DNA from 2 places in the Kribbella sp. NPDC006257 genome. Region 1 is predicted to be linked to the other one. Evidence: riboswitches for the same ligand, from Rfam matches in the RefSeq annotation. Region 1 holds a riboswitch; the other holds the start of a gene.
What was found. A riboswitch is a leader RNA that binds a small molecule or an ion and turns the genes downstream of it on or off. The one in region 1 is predicted to bind S-adenosylmethionine.

Region 1 (8,130 bases):
ACCTGAGCGGAGTCGACGTCGAAGAGCGGGACATCGAGGTCGAGGGGGTCCGGACCAAGATCTACATCCAGCGCCCGTCCGGAGTCGACGGGTCGCTACCGGTGGTGCTGTTCTTGCACGGCGGCGTCTGGATCGCCGGCAACTTCGACAACCACCAGCGGCTGACCCATGACCTCGTGCTCGCGACCGGGTACGCCGTGGTGTTCGTCGAGTACACACCGATCCCCGACGCGGTGTTCCCGGTCCAGCTGGAGCAGGCGTACGCCGCGTTGCAATGGGTTGCCCGCGAGGGTGCACAGGCCGGTCTGGACGCCAGCCGGCTGGCAGTGGCCGGCAACAGCGTCGGCGGGAACCTCAGCGCGGCTCTCACGCTGTACACCCGCGACCACGGCGGACCTGAGATCAAAGCGCAGTTGCTGATGTACCCGGCAACCGACGCGCAGCTGGACACGGACTCGTACCGCGAGTTCGCCGACGGCCGATTCCTGGCCCGCGAATTCATGAAGTTCGGCTGGGACGTCTACGCGCCCGACGAAGCAACCCGGCACAATCCGTACGCCGCGCCGCTGCAAGCCCGGGTGGAGCAGTTGCGCGGCCTGCCGCCGGCGATCATCCACACGTCGGGCAACGATGTACTGCGGGACGAAGGGCAGGCCTACGGCCACAAGCTGGACGAAGCCGGCGTGGACGTCATCTCCGTGCTCTATGTGGGCCAGATCCATGACATGGCCCTGCTGAACCCGATCCACGACCTCCCCTCGACCAGGGCCGAGTTCCGGCACGCGGCTGCCGATCTCAAGTACCTGCTCGCCTGATCGACCGGTGTGTGCTGGCATAGGACCGATGGGGACCTTGCCAGCAGAGTTGACGAGCTTCGTCGGGCGACGACAGGAGCTGGCCGACACCCGGGCTCTGCTGTCCACCGGCCGCCTGGTCACGTTGACCGGCGCCGGTGGAGTCGGCAAGACCAGGCTGGGGCTCCAGGTGGCGGCGCAGGTCCGCCGGACGTTTCCCGACGGCGTGTGGTTGGTGGAGCTGGCCGCAGTACAGGACGCGGCGTTGCTGGCGCGGACAGTGAGTCTCGCCTTCGGGCTGCGTGATGCCGACGACGATCCTGCCGCCAGGCTTGCTGGGTATCTGCGGGATCGATCGCTGCTGCTCGTCCTCGACAACTGCGAGCACCTTGCCCGAGCTTGTGCTGAGCTCGTGGGGTTACTGCTCGCCGCAGCCCCGGGCATCCGTGTGCTGGCGACCAGCCGCCATGTGCTGGGAGTTGACGGCGAGCACGTGTTCTCGGTGCCGCCACTGCTCGTCGGTGAAGTGAGCGGCCTTGCACCTGCTCTGGAACTTGACGTGGTGCGGCTGTTCGCAGAGCGAGCGGCTGCGGTGTCTCCCGGGTTCCGGGTCGATGAGCGGAACTGGCCCGGCGTGGTCGAAGTGTGCCGCCGGCTCGACGGGATTCCGCTGGCGGTTGAGCTCGCTGCAGCTTGGACGCGAGTGCTTGCTGTGAGTGACCTGTTGCAGCGGCTGGACTCATTCCGGTTGCTTGCCCGAGGCAACTCGACGGCTCCGACCCGACAGCAGACGTTGCTGGCGACGATGGACTGGAGCTACGACCTCTGCTCCGAACCGGAGCAACTGCTGTGGGCGCGGCTGTCGGTGTTCGTCGGCGGCTTCGACCTGGTGGCGGCCGAAGCGGTGTGCTCAGGGGAGAAGGTGGACTCGCTCGACGTACTGCCGCTCCTGGCGCGGTTGGTGGACATGTCGATCGTGCAGGCCGACCCAGAGGCGGGGCGGTTCCATCTGCTGGAGCCGATTCGCCAGTACGGGTCGGCAAAGCTGGATGGCCGAGAGATCGCAGTACGGCACCGGGATCACTACCTGCGGTTGGCTGGGCGATGGAGCCGCGACTGGCGACGCGGTGTCGCACAGATCGAGACGTACGAGCAGTCGCGGCCGGAGCACGCGAACCTGCGAGCCGCACTCGAGTTCTGCTTCAGCACCGCGGGGGAGGAAGCGACAGGGCTGCGGCTGGTCAATGCACTGCATTTCCTGTGGCTGTTCTGCGGTCATACGGCGGAGGGAAGAGTCTGGCTCGAACGCGCGCTGGAGCTGAACCCGGAGCAAAGCAGGGATCGTGGTGAGACGCTAGGCATCACGGCGTACGCGTTGAGTCTGCTCGGCCACGCACCGATGATCTATTCGTACGCCAGGGAAGCAGAGGCGGTAGCGCACGACTTTGGGGACGACGACCTCGCTGCCCATACGGTGTTCTTGCTGGGCTCCTATTACTTCCTGACTGGCGACATAGAGAAGTCGCTGCCGCTGTTCCGGGAAGCCCTCGCTGGGCTGCCGGGCGGAAGTTTCACATTGCAGGTCCACTCGGCCATTGCCCAGGCGGAGATCTGGCAGGGGCGCCCGCGCGACGGGCTGGCCACTGCTCGGCGTGGCCTGGAGTTGTGTGACGTCACCGGCGAGCAGTACGCACGAAGTGCTTTGCTTTTCGCCTCGGCCCTGAGTCGCTGGGTGCTCGGGGAGTACAGCCAGGCCAGCACCGATCTGACCGAGGGGATCCGGCTGGCCCAGACGTTCAACGACGTACTCGGCGCGGTGACCTGGCTGGAGCTGCTGTGCTGGACCACCGCCGCGATGGGCCAGTACGAGAGGACCGCCGGGTTGCTGGGAGTGGCGAGCAGACTGTGGCCGCTCGGTGGCGGGCAGCCCTTGCTGGGCTCGCTGATGATGATCGATGCCCACGAGACCTGCGAGCGGAACACGCTTAATGCCCTCGGTCCGGACCGCTACCGGACTGCGTTCGACCGTGGCGTTGCTGCAGCCGTCGAGTTCGGTCAGGCGATCTCCTATGCCGTGGGGCCGGTCACCACCGACGGGCCACCGGTCACGGCGGATCCGGGCCTTGGTTCCCTGAGTGAGCGCGAGTATCAGGTCGCCGAGCTGGTAGCCGAAGGGCTGACGAACAAGGAGATCGCCTTGCGCCTGGTGATCAGCCGGCGTACCGCTGAGTCACACGTCGTCCATATCCTCGACAAGCTCGGCTTCAGCTCGCGTAGCCAGATCGCCACCTGGATGACAGCCAGGCGCCACGGAGGGCCGGGCTGACGATTCACCAGATGTGCGGGGCGTCGAGGTCGCGGGGGTCGTTCGTGGGCTGGCAGCCGTGGGCGGTCTCTTCGTAGGTGCTGCTGAGTCCGGTGGTGGAGATGGTGCGGATCGCGTTGACCAGGCGGTCGACGTGCTCGCGGGTCGTCGCGAGACCGAGGCTCGCGCGCACCGCAGTACCGTGCTCGGCGGAGTCGGCAAGCAGGTGACCGACTAGCGGGTGTGCGCAGAACTTGCCGTCCCGTACGCCGATGCCGTACTCGGCTGCCAGAGCTGCGGAGACCAGGGTCGAGCTGATGCCGTCGACCGTGAAGCAGACCGTGCCTACGCGATCCGCTTCCGCACCGAAGATCGAGTACGTCGTGACGCCGGGCAGCTGGGCCAGACCGGTCCGGAGCCGCGCCAGCAGGCTCCGCTCGTGCTGCTCGATCGCCTCACGGTGCTTGGTGATTGCTGCACACGCTGCTGCCAAGGCGATGGCGCCGATGACGTTCGGGGAACCGCCTTCGTGCCTGGACGGTCCCTGGTTCCAGACGGTTTCGGTGCCGGCTACTGATGCCGTCGCGCCGCCGCCGTACAGGTAGGGGTCGGCCGCGTTGAGCCAGTCGGCGCGGCCGATCAGGGCGCCCGCGCCGTACGGGGCGTAGAGCTTGTGGCCGGACAGGGCGACCCAGTCGACGTTCAGCTCCTCAATGTCCACCACGCGGTGCGGGGCGAGCTGAGCCGCGTCGAGGCAGACCCGGGCGCCGTGCGCCTTGGCGACCTTGGTGATCTCGGCGATCGGGAAGATCTCGCCGGTGACGTTGGAGGCGCCGGTGACGACGACCAGCCGCGGTCCCTCGGGGGCGATGCGGAGTGCGTCGGCGACCGCGGTGACTGCCTGGTTCGCCGAGCTCGGTGCCGCGAGACGGACGGTGCGCTCGGCCGGCCAGGGGAGGAGGGCCGCGTGGTGCTCGGACTCGAAGACGATCACGGTCGCGTCGGCCGGGACGGCGCGGGCCAGCAGATTGAGGGCGTCAGTGGTCTGCCGGGTGAAGATGACCTGGTCGTCCTCGCGGGCGCCGACGAAGCCGTGCACCTCGGCGCGGGCCCGCTCGTACCACTGGGTAGTGATGCGGGAGGCGTACCCGTTGCCGCGGTGCACGGAGGCGTACGACGGCAGGGCCGCCTCGACCGCGGCGCGCACCGACTCCAGACACGGGGCGCTCGCGCCGTGGTCGAAGTTGGCGTAGTCCGTCACGCGACCGTCGGCCAGCGGGACCAGCAGGTCCGAGCCGACGGTGGCGGGGATGCTGCCGTTGCTGAGCCGGACGGTGGCCGGCCGCGCGGCGGTGCTGTTGGCCGGCTCGAGGATGGAGAGGATCGACATGTTCTGCTCCCGGGAAGTCCGCACTTGCCGATCGGGGTATCCGAACGGCCGGGTCCTCACCCGGGGCACCCCACCGCGGAGGAGGGTTGCCGGCCAGCGAGCCGGGGCTTGACGCTGACACTCATGACCTGCCGAAGACGGTAACCAACGCGATGACGAATGCGCCAGCAGCTATCTCACTGTGCGAGATTCAGTGACAAGGCGTGAGATATACCTCGGTGCCTCCGCCTGTGAGCCTCACCGGTGTCCGAGGTGGGGGTGCGGGTAGGAGAGGATCTGGGGATGACCTGGACCGCACCCGAAGTCACCCGCCCCGAAGGCTCACTGATCGCTCCCGAACGCGAGCTGCTGGCCGGCTATCTGGACTTCTACCGGACGACGTTGCTGCACAAGTGCGCCGGGCTCACCGCGGAGCAGCTGGCCGAGCGGCCTTCGCCGCCGTCGAACCTCTCGCTGCTGGGGCTGATCCGGCATCTCACCAAGGTCGAGCGGATCTGGTTCCGGATCCACTTCGCCGGTGACGCTCCTGCCGAGCCCGTCTTCGCGCCGGAGCTGGGCAAGGACGCGGACTTCGAGCTGATCGACGCGTCCCGGGCCCAGGCGGAGTACGAGGGCCTGATCGACGAATGGGCCCTCTCGGACAAGGCCGCCGCCGGGCGTTCTCTGGACGAGCAGTTCACTTTCAGTGCCAACGTGTCCTCGCTCCGGATGATCTACATCCACCTGATCGGCGAATACGCCCGGCACTGCGGCCACGCCGACCTGGTCCGCGAACAACTGGACGGCACCACCGGCGCCTGACCTGCCGGTCCCTGACCTGCCCGTCCCTGACCCGTGACGTGACGGATGGGGGAGTGTGATCGGCGTGTGACACGTGGGACTCGAGTGGTTGTCGGGGTAGCCTGCTAGATATGGCGACCCGCACGTCTTCCCCGGCGCGGGCGCGGAAGTCGGCAGCCAACAGCCCCGCAACGGGCCGGTCGGCAGCTGGTGGACGCTCCCGTCCGTCAGGCGCCCAGAAGCGTGGGCAGAGCGCGAAGAAGCGCAGTGGCAGCACCACTGCGCGTCCCAGCGCGTCCCAATCCACTGGCGCGGGTCCGTTCGCGGCCGCGATGATCTACCTCGGCCGCGGCTTCGTGAAGTGCTGGATCGGCATCGCGCATCTGATCGGCAGCATGGTCCGCGGTGTCGGCCACGGCGCGCGCGACCTCGACCCGGCACACCGTCGCGACGGTGCCGGCCTCACCCTGATCGGCCTGTCCGTCGTCGTGGCCGCCGCGATTTGGTGGCAGCTGCCCGGCGCGGTCGGCAACGCCGCACGGACCGTGGTCGGCGGCAGCGTCGGCATGCTCGGCTGGGCCGTTCCCCTGATGCTCCTGTTCATCGCCCTCCGCACCCTGCGTCACCCGGACCGCAACGGCCCGGCCGGACGCCAGGTGATCGGCTGGACGGCGATCTCGCTCGGCGTGCTCGGCCTGGTGCACATCGCCAACGGCATCCCGCGCCCGGGCAACCCCGATTCCGGCAGCCTGAAGGAGGCCGGCGGAGCGATCGGGTACGTCGTGTCGTCGCTCTTGTCCGACCTACTCACGCAGTACGTCGCAGCCCCTCTCCTGGTGCTGCTCTCGATCTTCGGCGCGCTGGTAGTCACCGGTACGCCGATCTACGCGATCCCGCTGCGTGTCCGGGCCGCGTTCGACGTACTGCTCGGTCGTACTGAGCTCCCCGCCGACGCTCCCTCCGTCACCGCAGCAGCGGATGACACCGTGCGGCTCAGTCGCAAGGAGCGCCGGGCGAACGCTGCACTGGACGACGACGGTGAACCGACCGTCAAGCCTTATGACTCGCCGGTGCTCGAGGGCCGCGAGATCTCCAAGCGGAGTCGCAAGAAGGCCGCCGAGGAGGAGCCGTACGACGTCGACGGCAATGCCGGAGTCGAGGCACCACCGGCGTACGGGGCTGTTGCTGCCGCGATGAAGCCTGCCGCTGCCGCCCAGTCCGAGTCGGCTCCCGAGCCGCCGCCGCACACGCCGCTGCCACAGCGCGTCGAGCAGTTGAGCCTGTCCGGCGACATCACTTACACGCTTCCTGACGGCCAGATCCTGAAGCCTGGTTCGGTGCACAAGGCGCGGACCAAGGCCTCCGACGCCGTCGTGGACCGGCTGACCGAGGTGTTCGACCAGTTCGGCATCGACGCCCAGGTGACCGGCTACACCCGTGGCCCGACGGTCACCCGGTACGAGGTCGAACTCGGCTCCGCGGTCAAGGTCGAGAAGGTCACCGCGCTCAGCAAGAACATCGCGTACGCCGTGGCCAGCGCCGATGTGCGGATCCTCTCGCCGATCCCGGGCAAGTCCGCGATCGGTATCGAGATCCCGAACACCGACAAGGAGATCGTCAGCCTCGGCGACGTGATCCGGTCCGCCACCGCGCGCAACGACCACCACCCGATGATCGCCGGGCTCGGCAAGGACGTCGAGGGCGGCTTCGTGGTCGCCAACATGGCGAAGATGCCGCACCTGCTGGTGGCCGGCGCCACCGGTTCGGGTAAGTCGTCGTTCGTGAACTCGCTGATCACCTCGGTGCTGATGCGCTCCACGCCGGACGAGGTCCGGATGGTGCTGGTCGACCCCAAGCGGGTCGAGCTGAACAACTACGAGGGCATCCCGCACCTGATCACGCCGATCATCACCAGCGCCAAGAAGGCGGCCGAGGCGCTGCAGTGGGTCGTCCGCGAGATGGACATGCGGTACGACGACCTGGCGGCCTTCGGATTCCGCCATGTCGACGACTTCAACAAGGCGGTCCGCAGCGGCAAGGTGAAGCCGCCGCCGGGCAGCGAGCGCGTGCTCACGCCGTACCCGTATCTCCTGGTGATCGTCGACGAGCTCGCCGACCTGATGATGGTCGCCCCGCGCGACGTCGAGGACTCGATCGTCCGGATCACCCAGCTCGCCCGGGCCGCCGGTATCCACCTGGTGCTGGCCACCCAGCGGCCTTCGGTTGACGTCGTGACCGGTCTGATCAAGGCGAACGTGCCGTCCCGGCTCGCCTTCGCGACCTCGTCGCTGGCCGACAGCCGGGTCATCCTGGACCAGCCGGGAGCGGAGAAGCTGGTCGGTCAGGGTGACGGGCTGTTCCTGCCGATGGGCGCCAGCAAGCCGATGCGGATCCAGGGTTCCTGGGTCACCGAGAACGAGATCCGGGCGGTCGTCGAGCACTGCAAGGAGCAGTTGCAGCCGACGTACCGCGAAGACGTCGCCGCCGTCGCCGGTCCTTCCAAGGACCTGGACGACGAGATCGGCGACGACATGGACCTGGTGGTCCAGGCGGCCGAACTGATCGTTTCCACGCAGTTCGGCTCGACGTCGATGCTGCAGCGTAAGCTCCGGGTCGGTTTCGCCAAGGCGGGCCGGCTGATGGACATCCTGGAGAGCCGGGGTGTGGTCGGGCCGAGCGAGGGTTCGAAGGCGCGCGACGTCCTGGTGAAACCGGACGACCTGGAGGACTTCATCGCCACCCTGCGAGGAGAGTGACCCGTGACCGCCTCTTCCACGATGCCCCATGCGGCGGCCGTCCAGGCTCAGCCCGGTGATCTGGACGCAGTGACCCAGGAGTTCACGATCCGTGCGTCGCAGAAG
Region 2 (8,130 bases), on a different contig from region 1:
GTCTGAATTGACCCGCCGCGTCAAGGACGACAAGGGCCAGGTCCTTTCGTCTCTCGTTGCCGTGCTCGCCGTCGTGGCCATCGTCGGTGGCCTGCTGGTGCTGTTCGGGACCAGGGGGAACAGCTCCGCGGCCGACTCCACGCCGGCCGCCTCCACGCCGAAAACGTCGAGCACGCCGAAGCCGGCTGATCCGCCGTCGTCGGCGCCTACGTCCGCGCCAACTTCCGCGCCGACCTCTGCTCCGACCTCTGCGCCGACCGACGTGCCGACCTCTGCTCCGACTTCCGCGCCGACCGCTGGGCCGACCGACGTGCCCAGCTCCGGGCCGACCGACGTGCCGACCATCCCGCCGTCCGAGCGGCCTGCGGTCGAGGTATACAACAACACCGCTCGCAAGGGCCTCGCCGAAGACGTGGCGAACCGGGCCCGGCAGGCGGGCTGGACCGTGGCCGGCCGGGACAACTGGCACGGCAAGATCGTCACCTCCACCGTCTACTTCCCTGCCGGGATGCAGGCCGAGGCCGGCCAGCTCGCCAAGGACATCGGCGTGGGCCGGATCAAGGACGCGCTCGACAACATGAAGAAGGACAGGCTGACCGTCATCCTGACGACGGACTACGCCGGATGAGCACTCCCGTTCTGGCGACACCGGCCGGGCGGGAGGGCTGGGAGGCGATCGTCAAGGATCCGGCCGGGGCAGTGATCGCCTCGGATTTCGACGGCACCCTCTCGCCGTTGGTGGAGGACCCGTCGATGTCCCGGGCGGCCGATGGAGCTCTGGACGCATTGGCGCGGCTCGCTAGCTCAGTGGGTCAGGTAGCGATCGTCACTGGCCGGCCTGCGCTCGTGGCAACAGAGTTGTCTGGCGTCAGTGGGCACGCGGGACTCGGGCGCCTCGTAGTACTGGGGCACTACGGGCTGGAGCGCTGGGAGGCGTCTACCGGGGCGATCACCAGCGAGCCCGTGCCAGAAGGGGTCGCTGTCGCGCGCGACCGGCTTCCCGGCGTACTGCGTGATGCTGGGCTGCCGGATGCGTATGTGGAGGACAAGGACAGCTCACTAGCTGTCCACACCCGCCGGCTAGCTGATCCTTCGGGTGCACTAGAGACATTGCGTACGCCGTTGTCGGAGCTTGCCGAGGAGGTCGGGCTTCGGTTGGAGCCGGGCAACCTGGTGCTGGAGCTACGGCCGCCTGGTATCGACAAGGGTGTCGCACTGCGCCGCCTGGTCGAGAGCACCGGTGCTCACTCGGTTCTGTATGCCGGAGACGATCTGGGCGACCTGGCAGCGTTTCAAGCTCTGCAGGCTCTTCGTGGCGAAGGACTGCACGCAGTACTGGTTGCTGCGCGTTCCTCAGGAGCTACTGCGCTTGTAGAGGCCGCTGACATCGTCGTGGATGACCCGGCGGGAGTGGTTACCGTCCTCACTGCCCTCGCGGACGCGATCGCAACCCGCTGAACGCCTGCGAGAGCGTCTTGCCGAGCGGCTGCAGTGGACGCTCGGTGTAGTTGCCGTCTTTGAGGTTCGCTAGTCGCTCGAAGATGTTGCGGGACGCCGGGCAGCCGGTGCGGAGGAAGGACCAGCCGGCCGCGAGCAGGTAGAGCGGGAGCATCGGCAGACCGATCAGGCAGAAGTACTGCCAGGAGTGCCGCTCCTCGTGCTGGACCAGGATCGGGCGCTCGTCGAAGTACGCGCGATCGTGCTTGGTCAGGATCAGGTTCCCGATCGTGAACGCGCTCGCCACCGGGAAGTTCAGCCGATAGCCGGTCGCGTAGAACAACCCACGCGGACCACGGCTGAAGCGCGCCCGCCCGATCACCCCGACCAGCACTCCGGCCGGCGTGGACAGGTTGATCGTGTTCACCACCAACTTCAGACCCTGCCACCCCGACATCGCCATGACTCAGTATGTGGTTCTGTCGGCGGGGTAGGTAAGACTTGCGGGGTGAGTTCGGTGGTGCGGTGGTGGCGGCCTGGGCGGGTGGTGGATCCGCATGCGGTGATCGGGGGGTTGCGGAAGGGGCCGGGGGATCCGGCGTACGTGTATGACGGGCGGAGTGTCTGGCGGGCGACGAGGACGCCGGACGGGCCGGTGCTGTTGCGGTTGACGCCGTACTCGGGGGCGGGCGAGGTAGAGGCCGAGGCCTGGGGGCCGGGGGCGAAGTGGGCGCTGGACGGCGTACCGGAACTGCTGGGGGATGCGGACAGCTGGGACGGGTTCGAGCCGTTGCCGGAACATCGGGCGCTGGTGGACGCGGCTCGTCGGTTCGAGCACTTTCGGGTGCCGCGGACGCGGGCGGTGTTCGAGGCGATGGCTGCGGCGGGCATCGAGCAGGTGGTGACGGGGAAGGAAGCGTTCGCGGGGTGGCGGATGCTGCTGCGCGAGTACGGCGAACCGGCGCCGGGGCCGGGGTCGCCGGACGGGCGGAAGATGATGGTGCCGCCGTCGCCGGAGGAGTGGCGGTTGATTCCGTCCTGGCAGTGGTTGCGGGCGGGGGTCGAGGGGCGCCGGTCGCGGGTGGTGATCACGGCCGCGACGCGGGCTGCTGCGTTGGAGCGGACGCTGGAGTTGAGTGATGGCGTGGAGATCGAGCGCAGGCTTCGCTCGCTTCCTGGGGTTGGGGTGTGGACGGCGGCTGAGGTGCGGCAGCGGGCGCATGGGGATGCGGACGCGTTCTCGTTTGCGGACTATCACGTCTCGCGGAACGTGTCCTACGCGCTGACCGGCGAGGAGCTCGACGACGAAGGCACGGCCGAACTGATCGAGCCGTACCGCGGCCACCGCTTCCGCGTCCAGGCGCTGTTGGAGCTCGCCGGCATCGGCCACCCTCGCTACGGCCCCCGCAAGTCCCTCCCCACCCACACCCCCGGCGCAACCCACCGCCTCCGCTGAACCCGCGCCTCGTATTGCGGTGAGATCTGGTGTCTCGGATGGTGGTATTGGAGGACACAATGTGGACCCGATTGGGTAACCTCGGTGGTGCTCATCCAGAGGGACTGAGGGAAACGGCCCGTTGAAGTCCCGGCAACCCTCCCCGTTGACGGCCTCGATCCGAGGGCGCTCGCGGCGGACCGGTGCCAAATCCGTCCCGCGCCGAGATCCGGTCCGGGGAAGATGAGGAGGGAACCTCCATGAGCCAGAGCACCGCCACCGCTCCGCACACCATCCGTGAAGGTGCCTTCGGCAACGGAACGCATCTGAGCTGTCGCGCTTGTGGCGCGAAATCAGAACTCGGCCCGTTCTACGCCTGTATGGAGTGCTTCGGTCCGCTGGAGGTCGGGTACGAGTTCCCGACCATCACCCGCGAACAGATCGAGGCCGGCCCCAAGAACATCTGGCGCTACCAGCCGCTGCTGCCCGTCCCCGTCGACGTGGCCAGTTTCCCGAACACCGAACCCGGCTACACCCGGCTGATCGACGCCGGCAACCTCGCCCGCGAGCTCGGCCTGCGCAAGCTCTGGGTGAAGGACGACTCGGGCAACCCGACCCACTCCTTCAAGGACCGGGTCGTCGCGTCCGCTCTGAGCGCCACCCGCGAACTCGGCATGAAGGTCTTCGCCTGCCCGTCCACCGGCAACCTGGCCAACGCTGTCGCCGCCGCGGCCGCCCGGGCCGGCATCCGCTCGGTCGTGTTCATCCCGCAGGACCTCGAGCGCCCCAAGATCATCACCACGGCCGTGTACGGCGGAACGCTGGTCGCCGTCGAGGGCAACTACGACGACGTGAACAAGCTCGCCTCCGAGATCGCCGGTGAGGAGGAAGGCTGGGCGTTCGTGAACGTCAACGTCCGGCCGTACTACTCCGAGGGTTCCAAGACACTCGCCTTCGAGATCGCCGAGCAGCTCGGCTGGCGGATCCCGCAGCAGGTGGTGATCCCGGTCGCGTCCGGTTCGCAGCTGACCAAGATCGACAAGGGCTTCACCGAACTCGGCAAGCTCGGCCTGGTCGACGCCACCGACTACAAGATCTACGGCGCGCAGGCGACCGGGTGCTCACCGGTCGCGCAGGCGTTCCGCGACGGCCACGACGTGGTGAAGCCGGTCAAGCCGGACACCATCGCGAAGTCGCTGGCGATCGGGAACCCGGCCGACGGACCGTACGTGCTCGACGTCGCCCGGCGTACCGGCGGTGTGATCGAGGACGTCAGCGACGAAGAGGTCATCGAGGGCATCCAGTTGCTCGCCCGGACCGAGGGCATCTTCACCGAGACGGCCGGCGGGGTGACGGTCGCGACGCTGAAGAAGCTGATCGAGACCGGCCAGCTCGACCCCGACGCCGAGACCGTCATCATCAACTCCGGCGACGGGCTGAAGACGCTCGACGCCGTGGCCGACCGGGTCGGCCCGAAGGTGACCATCCCCGCGTCCTACGACGCCTTCGTGAAGGCAGGTCTGCAGTGAGTGTGAGCGTGCGCGTCCCGACCATCCTGCGGCCGTACACCCAGGGCGCCTCCGAGGTGTCCGTCGAAGGATCGACGCTGAGCGAGGTGCTGGAGTCGCTCGACACGTCGTACCCGGGGATCAAGGGCCGGGTGCTCGACGAGTCCGGCGAGCTGCGCCGGTTCGTCAACATCTACGTAGACAACGACGACGTGCGCTTCTCCGAAGGTCTGCAGACAAGCATTAAGGACGGCGGGCAGGTCTCGATCATCCCGGCCGTCGCCGGTGGCTGCTGATCAGCTCTTGAACGAGCGGCGGTAGGTGTCCGGTGGGACGCCGACGATGCGCTTGAACTGACGCCGGAGCGTCGTGGCGGTGCCCATGCCGGTAGCGGTGGCGACTGCCTCGACGCTCTCGTCGGTGGATTCCAGGAGTTCCTGTGCCCGGCGTACGCGCTGGGTCAGGAGCCACTGCAACGGTGCCTGTCCGGTAACTGCCTTGAACTGGCGACCGAGGTGCCGGGGACTAGTGCTTGCCTGCTTTGCCAGGTCGGTGACTGTCAGCGGCTGGTCAAGGCGTTCTTGAGTCCAGGCAAGCAGGCGGGACAGCTGATGGTCGCCCGATACCTGGATGGGTGTCGTGACGAACTGCGCCTGGCCGCCGTCACGGTGTGGCGGTACTACGAGGCGCCGGGCGACCGTGTTCGCGATGGCTGCACCGTGGTCGAGGTTGACCAGGTGCAGGCAGAGGTCGACCGCTGCTGCTTTGCCTGCTGCGGTGAGGACGCGACCGTTGTCTGTGTAGAGGACGTCCGGGTCTACTAGAGCGTCGGGGTGGCGGGCGCTCAGCTCGTCGGTGTGGGCCCAGTGGGTGGTCGCCCGGCGCCCGTCGAGGAGGCCGGCCGCGCCGAGGACGAAAGCGCCGGTGCACAGGGACGCGATCCGGGCACCTGCCTCGTACGCCGTACGCACGGCCTCGACGAGCTCGACCGGCAACGGGTCGTCGACATCGACGTACGCCGGGACGATCACGGTGTCGGCGTTGACCAGGTGATCGAGGCCGTGGTCGGGCTCGAGTTGGAAGGGTCCGACCTGAATCGGACCGGGGCCGCAGAGCGATACGTCGTACCAGCTGTTCTCGGAGCCGATGGGCGGATTGCCGAAGATTTCGTAGGCGACGCCGAGCTCGAAGTGCAGGATCCGGCCGGCGGTGGCGAGCGCCAAGGTGTGCATGTCCGAAAGTGTACGCATGGTGTCGTTCCGGACTATCACGGTTGGCCGGGTCCGACCGGCAGAGTAGACCCATGAGCGAAGTCGAGGGTTCAGCAGTTGTTGTCTACGGTGCGACCGGTCACACGGGCCGGTTCGTCGTCGAGGAGTTGCTCCGGCGCGGTATCACCCCGGTGGTGTCCGGCCGTGACGGTGCGCGGTTGAAGGAGATGTGGGGTGGGCTTTGGGTGCGGCCGGCGACGGTCGACGATCCGGACTCGCTGGATCGGGCCCTCGCCGGGGCGGTCGCGGTGATCAATGCGGCTGGGCCGTTCGCGGTGACGGCAGGGCCGGTGCTCGAAGCGGCTGTGCGGGCTGGGATTCCGTATCTTGACGTGGCGGCTGAGATCGAAGCGAATGTGGGGACGTTCGAGGCTGCTCGGGAGGCCCGCGTTCCCGTCGTACCGGCGATGGCGTTCTACGGCGGGCTCGGGGATCTGCTGGTGACTGCGGCGATGGGTGACTGGACGGCGGCGGACGAGGTGCATGTCGCGTACGGGTTGAGCAGTTGGCATCCGACGCCGGGTACGCGGGTTGCCGGCGAGGTGTCGCACGATCGGCGCGGTGGGCGGCGGGTCCGGTTCACGGGTGGCGAGTTGGAGTATCACGACGAGAAGCCGTCCGAAGAGGACTGGGCGTTTCCGGAGCCGTTGGGCAAGCGGGCGGTGGTCGCCGGGTTCACGATGGCGGATGTGGTGACTGTTCCGAGCCATCTGGAGGTGGCCGAGGTTCAGACGTATATGAGCGTCGAGGCTGCGCGAGATCTGGCTTCGGTGGATACCCCGGCTCCTTCGGTCGACTCGTCGGGTCGCTCGGATCAGACCTTTGTTGTCGACGTCCTGGTCCGGGCGGGAGGCGTCGAGCGGCGCGCGTCCGCAACAGGTCAGGACATCTACGCGGTCACGGCGCCGCTTGTTGTCGAGGCGGTCCAACGGATTCTGGACGGTCGTTTCCGTCGCGCCGGTATCGCCTCCGCGGGTGCGATGTTCGATGCGGCAGACTTCTTGCAGTCCTTGGCTCCGCACATCATGGTCGAGCTCGGGCACTGATCGCTGTCGGCTGGCCAGAGCTGGTGTCGGCTGGCCAGGGCGTCCGTTGTCGCTGAGGATGGGCTGATGCGCGCGATTGTGGTTGAGCGGTACGGCGTACTGCCTTCGGTCCAGGACGTTCCGTCGCCTGAGGTGCAGCCCGGTGGGGTGGTGGTGAAGGTCGAGGCCACCGGGTTGTGCCGCAGCGACTGGCATGGGTGGCAGGGGCACGACTCCGACATCGTGCTGCCGCATGTGCCGGGGCATGAGTTGGCGGGGACGATCGCGGCGGTGGGCGAAGGTGTTGACGGGTGGGCTGTTGGGGATCGGGTGACGTCGCCGTTCATCTGCGCGTGTGGTTCGTGTGAGCAATGTGCTGCCGGGGATCAGCAGGTTTGCCCGAATCAGTTGCAGCCCGGGTTCAACTACTGGGGTTCGTTTGCGGAGTATGTAGCGTTGCCGTTCGCTGCTGTGAATTTGGTGCGGCTGCCTGATGAGCTGGACTTTGATACGGCGGCTGGGTTGGGGTGCCGGTTCGCGACTTCGTTCCGGGCTGTTCGGCAGGTTGGGCGGGTGGTCGCGGGGGAGAGCGTTGTGGTGTTCGGGTGTGGGGGGATCGGGTTGTCGGCTGTGATGATCGCGGCGGCGCTCGGTGCTCGGGTAGTTGCCGTTGACACCAATCCGGATGCGTTGGCGTTGGCCGCGAAGTACGGGGCTGTTGAGGTGGTGACTGCGGGGCCGGAGGTAGTGGCGCGGGTTCGTGAGGTCACGGGTGGTGGGGCGAACGTAACGATGGATGCGTTGGGGTCGCCGCAGATCGTGCAGGACGCGTTGCGGTGTTTGCGGCCGCGGGGGCGGCATCTGCAGGTGGGGTTGTTGCCTGAGGGTTTTCAGTTGGAGCTGGGTGGATTGATCTGGCAGGAGCTTGAACTGCTTGGCAGCCATGGGATGGCGGCGCATCACTATCCGGAGATGTTGTCGTTGGTCGCGTCGGGGGAGCTGAAGCCGGCTGAGTTGATCACGCGGACGATTTCGTTGAGTGAAGTTCCTGCTGCGCTCGAGGGTTTGAATGTTGGTACGCCGGCCGGCGTCACTGTGATCCGACCGTGGGCAACAGAGCCGCTGGGATCAGCCCCGCGATCGTGATCACAGCCAGTACGACGATCGCCGCCGACGCTCCTGCTGCTGTTGCTGTGCCGGCGAGGCTGCTGGCGAGGGTGATGCCGAGGGTTGGGCCGATGTTCATCGCGGTTTGCTTGATGCCGCCGACTGCTCCGGCATAGCCGGCCGGGGCGTCACCGACCACGGTTCCGGTCGCGGTGACCATCACGGTCGCGAATCCTGCGCCCAGCAAGGCGAAACCGAGGGTGCTGGTGGATTCGAGGAAGATGCCTAGGGCAACGAGGAGCGTTCCTGCGACGGCGGTGCGGCGGGCGGCGTACCGGCGTACGGCG

Region 2: linked by a shared signal. The riboswitch ahead of thrC (threonine synthase) and the one ahead of ABZ004_RS27835 (aminotransferase class V-fold PLP-dependent enzyme) in region 1 are both predicted to bind S-adenosylmethionine.

The regions. Positions count from the first base shown of each region.
Region 1 covers NZ_JBEXSJ010000026.1:78,993-87,122, reverse strand. Annotated here, with positions in the region: gene ABZ004_RS27845 (alpha/beta hydrolase) at 1-815, shown strand, start outside; gene ABZ004_RS27840 (LuxR C-terminal-related transcriptional regulator) at 844-3,120, shown strand; gene ABZ004_RS27835 (aminotransferase class V-fold PLP-dependent enzyme) at 3,125-4,489, opposite strand; SAM riboswitch class IV at 4,505-4,618, opposite strand; gene ABZ004_RS27830 (DinB family protein) at 4,772-5,290, shown strand; gene ABZ004_RS27825 (DNA translocase FtsK 4TM domain-containing protein) at 5,401-8,025, shown strand; gene ABZ004_RS27820 (hypothetical protein) at 8,029-8,130, shown strand, end outside.
Region 2 covers NZ_JBEXSJ010000029.1:97,088-105,217, forward strand. Annotated here, with positions in the region: gene ABZ004_RS29450 (DUF3263 domain-containing protein) at 1-6, shown strand, start outside; gene ABZ004_RS29455 (LytR C-terminal domain-containing protein) at 8-628, shown strand; gene otsB (trehalose-phosphatase) at 625-1,458, shown strand; gene ABZ004_RS29465 (hypothetical protein) at 1,424-1,900, opposite strand; gene ABZ004_RS29470 (DNA-3-methyladenine glycosylase 2 family protein) at 1,946-2,893, shown strand; SAM riboswitch class I at 2,982-3,122, shown strand; gene thrC (threonine synthase) at 3,133-4,401, shown strand; gene ABZ004_RS29480 (MoaD/ThiS family protein) at 4,398-4,676, shown strand; gene ABZ004_RS29485 (helix-turn-helix domain-containing protein) at 4,677-5,612, opposite strand; gene ABZ004_RS29490 (saccharopine dehydrogenase NADP-binding domain-containing protein) at 5,684-6,697, shown strand; gene ABZ004_RS29495 (zinc-dependent alcohol dehydrogenase family protein) at 6,764-7,822, shown strand; gene ABZ004_RS29500 (MFS transporter) at 7,767-8,130, opposite strand, start outside.